DNA from 2 places in the Streptomyces sp. NPDC090741 genome. Region 1 is predicted to be linked to the other one. Evidence: riboswitches for the same ligand, from Rfam matches in the RefSeq annotation. Region 1 holds a riboswitch; the other holds the start of a gene.
What was found. Region 1 has a riboswitch for guanidine ahead of ACIQU4_RS29350 (multidrug efflux SMR transporter). Riboswitches for the same ligand answer to the same signal wherever they lie in the genome.
Positions count from the first base shown of each region.

Region 2: it holds a riboswitch for guanidine, as region 1 does, so the genes downstream of both, ACIQU4_RS19430 (Ohr family peroxiredoxin) here and ACIQU4_RS29350 (multidrug efflux SMR transporter) in region 1, are expected to answer to the same signal.

Region 1 is NZ_JBIVXF010000012.1:138,593-144,671, forward strand. It holds gene ACIQU4_RS29345 (transglycosylase domain-containing protein) at 3-2,444, shown strand; gene ACIQU4_RS29350 (multidrug efflux SMR transporter) at 2,470-2,790, opposite strand; guanidine-III (ykkC-III) riboswitch at 2,821-2,898, opposite strand; gene ACIQU4_RS29355 (co-chaperone GroES) at 2,968-3,270, opposite strand; gene ACIQU4_RS29360 (DUF3618 domain-containing protein) at 3,365-3,682, opposite strand; gene bcp (thioredoxin-dependent thiol peroxidase) at 3,797-4,264, shown strand; gene ACIQU4_RS29370 (HNH endonuclease) at 4,411-5,055, shown strand; gene ACIQU4_RS29375 (HNH endonuclease) at 5,052-5,708, shown strand; tRNA gene ACIQU4_RS29380 (tRNA-Leu) at 5,761-5,843, shown strand; gene rdgB (RdgB/HAM1 family non-canonical purine NTP pyrophosphatase) at 5,907-6,079, opposite strand, start outside.
Region 2 is NZ_JBIVXF010000006.1:385,621-391,699, forward strand. It holds gene ACIQU4_RS19410 (cytochrome P450) at 1-45, shown strand, start outside; gene ACIQU4_RS19415 (alpha/beta hydrolase) at 72-1,007, opposite strand; gene ACIQU4_RS19420 (zinc-binding dehydrogenase) at 1,182-2,192, opposite strand; gene ACIQU4_RS19425 (TetR/AcrR family transcriptional regulator) at 2,464-3,006, shown strand; guanidine-III (ykkC-III) riboswitch at 3,104-3,167, shown strand; gene ACIQU4_RS19430 (Ohr family peroxiredoxin) at 3,243-3,695, shown strand; gene ACIQU4_RS19435 (hypothetical protein) at 3,682-4,131, shown strand; gene ACIQU4_RS19440 (GNAT family N-acetyltransferase) at 4,328-4,894, shown strand; partial or broken gene ACIQU4_RS19445 (helix-turn-helix domain-containing protein) at 4,997-5,200, shown strand; gene ACIQU4_RS19450 (universal stress protein) at 5,574-5,966, shown strand.

The sequences.
Region 1 (6,079 bases):
CGATGAGCGACCAGTCACCACCACCGGGCTGGACGCCTCGCGACCCGGACACCCCCGCAGGCTTCCCTTCGGCGGGGCAGCCACAGACACCGCAGAAGCCGCGGAAGCCGGCCGGCGAGAGGCAGGCCCGCCGAGCCGCCAAGAAGGCGGAGCGCAAACGGAAGCGGACCGGCTGGCGCCGCCTCGTCCCCACCTGGCGCATGGTGCTCGGCGCGCTCCTGCTGCTCGCCCTGCTGATCGTCGGCGCCTTCGTCGCCGGCTACCTGCTGGTGCACATCCCGCCCGCCAACGCCGCCGCCACCGCCCAGTCCAACCTCTACCTCTACGCCGACGGCTCCCAGCTCGCCCGCGACGGCGAGGTCAACCGCGTCAACGTCCCGCTCTCGCAGATCCCCCGTACCGTCCAGGAGGCCGTACTGGCCGCGGAGGACCGGGACTTCTACTCCGAGCGGGCCGTCGACCCCAAGGCGATGGTCCGCGCCGCCTGGAACACGGCGACCGGCAAGGGCACCCAGTCCGGCTCCACCATCACCCAGCAGTACGTCAAGAACTACTACCTGGGCCAGGAACAGACCATCAAGCGCAAGGTGAAGGAGTTCTTCATCGCGATCAAACTCGGTCGCGAGAAGTCGAAGGACTACATCCTGGAGGGCTACCTCAACACCAGCTACTTCGGCCGCAACGCGTACGGCATCCAGGCCGCCGCCCAGGCCTACTACGGCAAGGACGTCGACAAACTCAACCCCGCCGAGGGCTCGTACCTCGCCACCCTCCTCAACTCCCCCAGCGCCTTCGACGTCGTCGCCCACCCCCAGAGCCGCGACCGCGCGCTCGCCCGCTGGAACTACGTACTCGACGGCATGGTCAAGAAGCAGTGGCTGCCGGCGGCCGAGCGGGCCGCCACCCGCTTCCCCGAACCCGGCAAGGTCCGCCCCGCCGCCGGGCTCTCCGGCCAGCGCGGCTACCTCGTCGAGGCCGTCAAGGACTACATCGTCGAGCACAAGATCCTCGACGAGAAGACCCTCGCCGAGGGCGGCTACCGCATCACCACGACGATCGACAAGCGCCGGCAGAACGCGTTCGTCGACGCCGTCGACGAGAAGATGGTCAGCCGGCTCGACCCGGAGAAGCGCAAGGCCGACCGCGTCGTACGGGCGGGCGGGGTCTCCATCGACCCGGCCACCGGCAAGGTCGTCGCCATGTACGGGGGCATCGACTACACCAAGCAGTACGTCAACAACGCGACCCGGCACGACTACCAGGTGGCCTCCACCTTCAAGCCGTTCGTGTTCGCGGCCGCCGTCGAGAACGACTCCCGCACCCAGGACGGCCGCCTGATCACCCCCAACACCATCTACAACGGCGACAACAAGCGCCGCGTGGTCGGCACCCGGACCCCCTACGCCCCCGAGAACGAGGGGCAGATCTCGTACGGGAACATCACCGTCAACACCGCCACCGACCTCTCCGTCAACGCCGTCTTCGCGCAGATGGTCGTCGACGTCGCCACCGCCAAGGTCAAGCGGACCGCGATCGGCCTCGGCATCCCCGCGGACACCCCGAACTTCGACGCCGGCCCGGCCATGGCGCTGGGCACCATGCAGGCCAGCGTCCTGGACATGACCCAGGCCTACGCGACCCTCGCCGACCACGGGCGCTACACCCCGTACACCTTCGTCGAGAAGATCGAGAAGGCCGACGACGACGTCCACCTGCCCGACCGCACCCCGAAGCAGGCCGTCAGCCGCGAAGCCGCCGACACCACCACGTCCATGCTGGTCAGCGTCGTCGACAACGGCACCGGTACGGCCGCCCTCGCCGCCGGGCACCCGGCCGCCGGCAAGACGGGCACCGGCGAACTGGACCGCTCCGCCTGGTTCGCGGCGTACACCCCGGACCTGGTCACGGTCGTCTCGATGATGGGCCAGGACCCCGATACGGGCGCCCTGGAATCCCTGTACGGGGCGCTCGGCGAGGACAGGATCGGGGGCGGCGGATACCCGGCCCGGATCTGGGCGCAGTACACGAAGTCGGCCCTGGAGAACAGCGACCCCCTGGACTTCGACCTCGATCTCCAGCCCGGCGCTGCCCCGTCCCCGCCGCCGTTCGTCCCGAGCAGCCCGGAGCCGTCGGAGGGCGAAGACACCCCCGAATCCCCGCCGCCGCCGAGCCTGCCGAACCGCCCGGGCCGGCCGACGCCGCCCACCGGTGGCCAGGACCAGGGCGGCCAGGACCAGGGGCAGACCACCGGGGGCCGGACCACGGAGGGCGACACCACGGGAGGCCGGACGGACGCGGGCACGTCCACCGGGACGAGTACCGGAACGAGTGCGGGGACGAGTACGGGGGCGATCGCCGGCACCACGTCGGGCTCCACGGCGGGCGCCCTGGGCGGCGTGACGGGCGGCCTGCGCAGACGCCCGCCGTCGGAATACCTGGAGTAGCCGCCGCCAGGGGGGCTCCGGCGGATCAGTGACCGGAGGTCGCCTTCAGCCCCACCACGGCGACCAGCAGCAGGCAGATGAAGAAGATCCGGGCGGCGGTGACGGGCTCACCCAGCACCGCCATACCGAGCACGGCGGCGCCGGCCGCGCCGATGCCCACCCATACGCCGTACGCGGTACCGATGGGCAGCGTCTTGGCGGCGTACGAGAGCAGCACCATGCTGGCGACGATCCCGGCACCGGTGAACACACTGGGCCACAGCCGGGTGAAGCCCTCCGTGAACTTCATACCGATCGACCAGCCGACTTCGAGCAGACCGGCGACGAGAAGCAGAACCCAGGCCATGACAGGCACCTCCGGAACGAGAGCGAACGGGGTGCGTCGTCTTGTCGTCCAGCCACGGCTACCCGGTACGGCGCGTCTCGTCGGGGTTCCCCACCACCGTAGCAAAGCCCATGCGAAAGGGCCGGTGACACCGGTCACCGGCCCTTCGACGTCGGTCCTTCGCGGGAAACCGCTCTCCTACAGATAAAGCCCGGTGGAGTCCTTGGACCCCTCCAGCCGCTCCGCGGCCACGGCGTGCAGGTCCCGCTCGCGCATCAGCACGTACGTCGCACCCCGCACCTCGACCTCGGCCCGGTCCTCGGGGTCGTACAGCACCCGGTCGCCCGGCTCCACACTGCGTACGTTCTGCCCGACCGCGACCACCTCGGCCCAGGCCAGCCGCTTGCCCACGGCGGCGGTCGCCGGGATCAGGATGCCGCCGCCCGAGCGCCGCTCGCCCTCCGGCAAGTCGGACTTCACGAGCACACGGTCGTGCAGCATACGGATGGGCAGCTTGTCGTGGGTGGTGGTGTTGGTGTCGTCGCTCACGCCACGAACCTACCCGTCCGCGACCGGCCCGTACGCCGCAGGGTCATCAGCGCTTGCGCCGTGCCGATACGACGAGCAGGCCGATCACACCGGCCGCGACCAGCGCGACCGGCACGATCCGCTCGAAGCGCGGGGCGCCGTCCTCGTGGCGCAGGCCCTCCCGTACGTCCGTCAGGAGACGGTTCACGGCGACGACGGCCCGCCCGGCGGTGTGGTCCACGGTCGAGGCGACCCTGGCCTTCGCGTCCCCGATGATCGTCTTCGGATGCACGCGCACGCCGATCTCGTCGAGCGTCTCGGCGAGCTGCTCGCGGCGGCGGACGATGTCCGCCTCGATCTGTGCGGGGGTCCTGGCTTCGGGCACGGGCACCGCGCTGCCTCCGTCGTCGTCGGGTCGAGTAGGGGGCGTAGCCCACCATGAACAGTCTGTCAGCTTAGTCTCGGACCGTACCGATCCCCTCCCGAGGAGACTGTTGACATGAGCGAGCGACTCCAGCCGGGCGACACCGCCCCCGCCTTCACCCTGCCCGACGCGGACGGCAACGAGGTCTCGCTCGCCGACCACAAGGGCCGCAAGGTGATCGTGTACTTCTACCCCGCGGCGCTGACGCCGGGCTGCACGAAGCAGGCCTGCGATTTCACGGACAACCTGTCGGTGCTGGCCGAGGCCGGCTACGACGTGATCGGCGTGTCCCCGGACAAGCCGGAGAAGCTGGCGAAGTTCCGCGAGAAGGAGCACCTGAAGGTCACCCTGGTCGGCGACCCGGAGAAGAAGGTCCTTGAGTCCTACGGCGCGTACGGCGAGAAGAAGCTGTACGGCAAGACGGTGACAGGCGTCATCCGATCCACGGTGATCGTGGACGAGGAGGGCAAGGTCGAACGCGCCCTCTACAACGTCAAGGCCACGGGCCACGTAGCCAAGATCATCAAGGACCTCGGCATCTGACGACGCTCACCCTCCCCGGCAGCGGCCCGCACCCACCCGGTGCGGGCCGCTCCGCTTATCGGACGAAACAACCCGTAACTGTCCGACTATCGCCCCGTTGCTCCGTACGAGAGCCGCACACGCGGCCGGGAATGGAGAGGGCCGGGATGCCGATCAGCCCGTACACGAAGGAACGCCTCGCACAGGCGGCGAGCACGTCGCGGACGCTGACGGAGGCGCTGGAGAAACTGGGGGTGGACCCCAAGAGCGGCTCGCGGCGGTACCTGCTCGATCGCATGCGGAAGCTGGGCGTGGAAACGTCGCACTTCGAACGCGAGGAACCCGTCAAGTGGACGAAGGAGGTCCTCGCCGCGGCGGTCGCCGACTCCACGAACATGTGTCAGGTCCTGCGCCACCTCGGCCTCGAGGTCGTTGGGGGCAACCACACGCACATCAGTAGGCGGGTCAAGGCGTTAGGCATAGACACCTCCCATTTCGCACTGCCCTCGCCGGCGGGACGACCAAAGACCCGGCGGAGCCCGGAGACCCTCCTGGTCAGGCAGGAAGATCCCCACGCCAGGCGCTCACAGGACGAGCAGTTGAAGCAGGCCCTGACCGCACTGGGTGTTCCGGAGGTCTGTCAGATGTGCGGCATTCCGCCGACTTGGCAGGGGTACCCGCTGCCTCTGGAGGTGGACCACCTGGACGGTGACTGGCGGAACAACCAGCCTCAGAACCTGCGGCTGCTGTGCCCCAACTGCCACTCCACAACCGACACGTACCGTGGGCGCGCCAAGGGGCGCCGCCGATGAGCGCCGGGAACCGCTACACGCGCGAAGTCCTGGCGGAGGCTGCGGAACGGGTTGGGTGTGTGAACGACCTCATCCCCCTTCTCGGCACCAAGCCCTACCCGCGACTTGGCCGGTACTTGTTGGAGCGATGTCGCCATTTCGGCATCGACGTGTCCCATTTCGACCGCCGGGACCGCAAACCCCGGGTCAGGCCGGACCGGGAGGAACTGTGCGCGGCAGTCGCCGCTTCGTACTCGCTGGCCGAGGTTCTCCGGCGACTGGGCCGCCCCGCGTCGGGGAGCCACCGCGGCTCCTTGAGACGGTGGATCCAGGAAGAGGGCTTCTCCACCGCCCACTTCCTCGGACAAGCGCATCAGCGCGGCAAACAGGGACCAGTTCCTGTGAAGTCCGCAGCGGAAATTCTGATCAAGCATGACGGCAAGCGGCGGACACGCACCCACCTGCTGCGGCGGGCGCTGTGTGAGGTCGGTGTGCCTGAGTGCTGCGACACGTGCGGGACGCTACCCGAGTGGGGCGGGCGGCCCATGACCTTGGAGATCGACCACATCAACGGCGACTGGAGCGACGACCGCCGGGAGAACCTGCGATTGCTGTGCCCCAACTGCCATGCCATCACCAGCACCTGGTGCAGGGGAGGGCGCCGCCGCCGATAGAGGCACAACTGGGAACACAAAGCGCCGCCCTCCGGCTAAGATTACGGCGCGAGCGGTCGTTGCTGAATGGTATAAGCGGAGGTTTTAGGTGCCTCTGGGCGAAAGCCCATGTGGGTTCGAATCCCATCGGCCGCACAGGCCTTGGAAACGAAGGCCCCGGCTCACGAGAGTGAGTCGGGGCCTTCGTCGTCTCCGGGCTCAGCCCACCAGGGCGCGGATGAAGGGGACCAGGGCGCGGAAGGCGTGGCCGCGGTGGGAGATGGCGTTCTTTTCCGCCGGGGTGAGTTCCGCGCAGGTGCGGGTGTCGCCCTCGGGCTGGAGGATCGGGTCGTAGCCGAAGCCGCCCGTGCCCGCCGGGGTGTGGCGGAGGG
Region 2 (6,079 bases), on a different contig from region 1:
GACGTCCTCATCCGCGGACCGGTGGCCCTGCCGGTCACCTGGTAGGAGATCTCCTTGGGCTCTTTCGAGGATCAGGCGAGCCGCTTCTTGAGCTGGGCATTCAGTTCGGTGACGGCCGCGTCGGCTGCCGGGGAGATGTGGAAGAGGTTGAGGAAGGCGTGGATCAGCCCGTCGTACGTGCGGGCGAAGACGTCCACCCCCGCTTTGGTGAGGGCGGCGGCGTAGGCGTTGCCCTCGTCGCGCAGGGGGTCGTACTGGGCGGTGCCGATGACCGCGGGGGCGAGGCCGGCGTGACTGTCCGCGCGCAGCGGGGAGACGGGGGCTGAGGCGCGTACGGCGGGGTCGTCGCCGGCGTAGAGGTGTTGCAGGTCGAGGACGTCCTGGTGGCGCAGGACGTATCCGGTGGCGTTCTGGGTGCGGGAGGGATAGTCGCCGTCGAAGTCGGTGGCGGGGTAGGCGAGGAGTTGGGCTGCCAGCGGCCGGTGTTCGTCGCGGAAGGCGAGGGCGACCGCGGCGGCCAGGTTTCCGCCGGCGCTGTCTCCGGCCAGGGCGAGCCGGTAGGGGCGGGCACCGTAGTCGTCGATGTGGTCGGCGATGTGGCGGGCCGCGGCGAGGCAGTCGTCGTAGGCGGCCGGGAAGGGGTGCTCGGGGGCCAGGCGGTAGTCGACGGCGACGACCACGGCCTCCACGTCGCGGCACAGCCGGCGGGTGACGTCGTCGTGCGTGTCGAGGTCACCGGTGAGCCAGCCGCCGCCGTGGAAGAACACCACGGTGGGCACGGGGCCGTCTGCCGCCGGCCGGTAGACGCGGACGGGGATGTTCCCGGCGGGGCCGGGGACCGTGCTGTCCTCCACCGAGCCGACCGGGATCGGCTCCGCCGCGGCCGTGCCGGCGCCCAGTTGCCGGTTCGCGTCGCGCAACACGTTCGGGTCGGTGTCGAGGATGCGTGGGGCGGGCGTGCCGTTGAGCTGATCGAGCAGGGCCGCGAGGGCCGGGTCCACGGGCATGGCGGGGGCCTTTCGTACGTGGGCGGTGCGTGTGGGCGGTGCGTGTGGGCGGTGCGTGTGGGCGGTGCGTGTGGGCGGTGCGCCGGTGAGGGAACACGGCGTACCCGTTCTCGTGCATCGCACGCGGTCGGGTGGGGGTGCGCGCCTGACGGGCGAAGCGGCTGGGTGACGGGCTCAGGGGCGCAGGATGAGGCGGATGGGATCGCCTTGCTTGCTGCGCAGGCGCTCGACGGCTTTGGCCGCGTCGGACAGCAGGAGTACGTCGGTGATGGAGCGGGAGAAATCCAGCCTGCCGCCTCCGGCCAGGGCTATCAGCTGCGCCACGGCGTCCTCCGCTGATCCGTAGTGGCCGAGGATCTGGTGCTGGAGATAACTGAAGCGGGTGCCGTCGGTGACAGTCAGCGGCTGGTCGGTCAGGCCGGCCAGGACCAGCCGCCCCTTCGGCCCGAGCACGCTCAGGGCCTGCTCTCGTACCGCGGCGACTCCGGCGAGGTCGAATGCGGCCTCGAGTCCGCGGCCACCGGTGGTGGCCAGGATCCGGTCGACCAGGCTGGGGTCGGCAGGGTCCAGCGCGAGGTCGGCGCCGAAGTCGAGTGCGCGGCGGCGGGCGGCCGGGGCGGGGTCCACGGCGACGATCGGGTAGGCGCCGATGGTGCGCAGCAGCTGGACGGCGTGGACGCCGAGACCTCCGATGCCCCACACGCCGACTGCCTGGCCTGCGCGTATGTCTGCGGTCGTCGTGATGGCACCCCAGGGAGTGGAGACGGCGTCCGGGATGATCGCGCCCTGCTCGAAGGGGATCGAGTCGGGCAGGGTGACGAGGGTGTCGACGGAGGCGAGTGCGTACGCGGCCCAGCCGCCGTCGTAGTCGACACCACGCGTCAGGACCCGGCCGTCGCGCACCTCACCCGCCTGCAGGACGACACGTCGGCCCGCGGGCCAGTCCGTGACGTTCGGTCCGCGCTCGACGATGATGCCGGCGACCTCGTGTCCCAGGGTGACGGTGTCGCCCGGCAGGTGGGCGGGGGTGAGTGTGCCGTCGATGAGGTGCACGTCGGACAGGCAGACGCCCGCGGCCTCCACTTTGACCAGCACCTGCCCGGGTCCGGGGGCGGGCACGGGGACCTCTTCGACGGTCAGGGTGCGCGAGGGGATGTGCAGGCGCGCGGCACGCATGAGTTCCATTGCGGGTGATCCACTTCCGGTCTGTGGCATGGACGGGCTGGGCCGTGTCGGGCCGGCGAGGCGACGCCTGGGGGCTTGCGAGGCGAGGCGTGGCGGGGCCCGGCGGGTCTGCTCAGGAGCCGGCCGACGAGCTAACGCAAGTCGACTTGCTTTCCAACGTAACGCCGACCGCTTCATATCGCAAGGAGACTTGCGATAGTGTGGCCGGGTGACGATCGACAAGGAGCCGGGCGGGCGGCAAGCACCGCCGCTGAGGCGGCGCGGGGAACGCATGCGGCAGGCCGTCCTGGCCGCCACGGTCGACCTGCTCACCTCTCAGGGGCTGGCGGCCACCACCGTCGCCTCCGTCGCCCGCGCGGCAGGCGTCCACGAGACCTCGGTGTACCGGCGCTGGAAAACCCGCGAGAACCTCATCTTCGACGCGCTCGCCACGCGTACCGAGCAGGCCCTGCCCACACCCGACACCGGCGCCGTCCGCGAGGACCTGTACGAGCTGTTCACGGCGCTGACCCGCTTCTTCGCCACACCCGCCGGCGCCGCGCTGCTGCTCCTGGGAACGATCCGCGAGGAAGGCGCATTGGAGGAGGGACGGCGCGCGTACTGGCAGGCCCGCCTCGAACGCGCCGAAACGCTGGTCCAGCGCGGCATCGACCGCGGCGAACTGGCCGCCGACACCGACCCGCACCTCGTCGTGGAAGCCATCACGGGCCCCCTCCTCGCCAGGGTCCTCCTCACCGGCGAACCCCTCGAAGAAGCCCTGGCCGTACGTCTGGTCGACCTCGTCCTCGACGGCTCCTGTCCGTCGGCTCGATGACCTGTCCCCGATCCTCCGGATCCCCGCGAGGCCGGGAGCGGGTGAGGAACGTCACCGTGGGGCGGGCCCCAATCGGCCGCCTCCGTTGCTAGCTTGTCGGGCGGTCGGATTCACGGCCCCGGACGAGATGCGCCGTACCCGGTTACGCACGACGACGCGCGAGGTGCTGCACGAGCAGCGCCATACGCTGTCCGCACCCGGGCAGCCTCCTCGTCGAGCAAGATGGGCCGAACCCCATGACCGTGCCACTCACCCGCAGCCTGTACCGGACGACCGCGCATGCCGCCGGGGGCCGTACCGGATCCGTCCGTACGGACGACGGGCGGCTGGACGTCCGCCTCGCCCCGCCGCGCAAGAAGGTGCCCGGCACCACCAACCCCGAGCAGCTGTTCGCGGCCGGTTTCGCAGCCTGCTTCACCTCGGCGCTCGCGGAGGTCACCGCCGAGTTCGGAGCGGACGCCTCGGCCGCGCGCGTCGCCTGCGAGGTGCAGCTCGGCACCACGGACACGCCCGCGGGCTACGGCCTCGCGGTGGCCCTCACCGTAAGCCTGCCGGGGTGGCGGGCTGCCGACCTCCAGCCCCTGCTGCACCGGGCGGACGCGGTCTGCCCCTACTCGCAGGCAGTGCGCGGCAACGTACCGCTGACGCTTCTGGCCGTGGACGACCCGGCCTCCGATGACCTTGCCTGAGCCGGGGGCGGAGGTCCGCTTCCCGGACCGCCCCGGCGTGCCGGTGCCCGAGCACGGCGCCTGGCTGCGGCGCGGTATCAGCCGCAACGGCGGACCCCTCCTCGCGGAACGTGAAGCGGTGTGGCTGCAGGCCGGCCCGTACTACGCCGACAGCCGGGGCTTCGCGGGAACGACGTCCTTCGACGGTTCCCGGGTGCACTTCCACCACCTCACGGGCGAGCCCGGCGAAGACGTCGGCGCCTTCCGGTGGGAGGGTGACCATCTCGTCGAGTGGGGCACCAACCCGGACGGCAGTACCTTCCTGGAGATCTGGGACCCGCTGCCCGGCGCCGACGGGGCCGCCGGCTCCTGGTCCGGCCCGGGGCACCACGTGGTGCGCGTCGGCCGGCACGTGGTGCACGTGGATTCCCGTGCGGGTACGTACTGGCGGCTGTGACGGCTGTGACGGCTGTGACCTGCCTGCCGAGAGCCGATCTGCGATACGAGGCAATTCTCGCGGGTCCGCGTCGGGTCCGGGTCAAGGTCCGGACCGATGCTCGGGCCGGAGGCAGGCGGCGCGTGCAGTTCGGATCCCGTGCCCGGCACGGGTACCGGCCGACCGGGCGGCGGAGCGGCCGGGGTACGTTCGCCCGGTGCTGCGCATCGAATCGCCCATCGCCACCGCCCGGCTGACGCTCCGTCCGTTCCGGCCCGAGGACGCCGGGGACGTCTGCGACTACCAGCGCCGGCCCGACGTCGCCCGCTTCATGCGGTGGGAGCCGCGCGGGCCGGAGGAGGTCCGGGTGGCGGTGGAGCAGATGGCCCGGGAGACCGAGCTGGCCGCGGACGGGGACTGCCTCAGCCTGGCGGTCGTCGAACCGGGCACGGGGACGGTCGTCGGGCAGATCGAGCTGGTCCTGCTCAGCGCGGAACACCGCCAGGGCGAGCTCGGCTGTGTCTTCCACCCCGCCCGGCAGGGCAAGGGCTTCGCCACCGAGGCCGCGCTCGCCGTTCTGGGTCTGGGATTCGACGTACTGGGGCTGCACCGGGTGATCGGCCGCTGCCACGCGGACAACACCGCCTCCGCCGGACTCCTCGAACGCCTGGGCATGCGCCCGGAGGCCCGTTTCATCGGTACGGAGTTCTTCAAGGGGGCATGGCGCGACGACCTCGTGTACGCCATGCTGCGCAAGGAGTGGGAGGGCCTCGACCGCGGGTGATGACCGGGCGGGGCTTGCAGCCCATGACTCCCGGATCTTCCCGGTCCACCGAGTAACCTTGCGGCCGTCCGCGGCGGATCACGTTGGTGCAGCGCAGAAGGAGTGCTCCGCATCACTGCCTCGCCCAGCTTCGCGGAATTGCTGCGCCGCCATCGGCACGCGGCACGCCTGACGCTGGAGCAACTCGCCGAAGCGTCCGGCGTCAGTGCCCGCACCCTGTCGGACATGGAGCGGGGACGCAGCAAGGGGCCTCAGCACCGCACCGTCGCCGCCCTGGCAGACGCACTCGCGCTGGAAGAGGGCGACCGCAGACAGCTCGTCGAGTTGGCACGCGACGGCCGTCTGCGGGATCACTGGACCCGTCCGACCGGTCTGTGTGAACTCCCGTCCGCGAGACGACCCGGAGGCCGCGCTGCGGTACGCCACCGAGGCGATGGACCTCGCCACGCGCAGTGGCTCCACGGCGCACCTCGCCTCCGCCCACCACCACGCGGGAGGCGCGCTTCGCAGGCTCGGACGGCTCGACGAGGCCGTCGCGTCGGAGACCCTGGCGGCGGAGATACTCAAGGCCATCGGCGACATGGACGCGTACTGCCAGTGTCTCGGCTCCCTCGCCACCTGCCAACGCGACGCCGGGCACCACTCCGAGGCCCTGGAGCGGTACCTCGACTTGTGGACCCTGCTGAACGACGCGGGGTCGGGGGTGACACCGAGCGTGGCGGCGTTCACCCGGCCGATCGCGCCGGCCCGCGTCGGCGAGTGTCTGGGACTGCTCGGCCGGCGGGCCGAAGCGATCGCCAAGCTCATCGAGGCGATCGCCGCGCGGCGGCTGGACCGCCCGTGCACCCGGCGGGAGCGCACCGGCCGTGCCGAGCGGGAAATCGTCGCCGCCGCCGCGGATTCCGACCTGCTGATCCTCGCCCGTGACGGCGACCGCGCGCACCTCGGACCCCGCAGCCTCGGACCCGCCGGCCGTTTCATCGTCGACCACGCGCCGTGCCCCGTCCTGCTGGTCTGGCCCGAGACGGCACCCGACACCGTCCCGCCCCCGCCGCCGCCGCACCCCCGGTAGGGATGGCCAGTGCCATGCCACCATCACGTCACTCACCTCGCGATCACCGCAGGGCGCCCGCACCCTGCCACATGCGGCCACCCAATGGGGCGGAATCGGCGAATCCGGGGCGC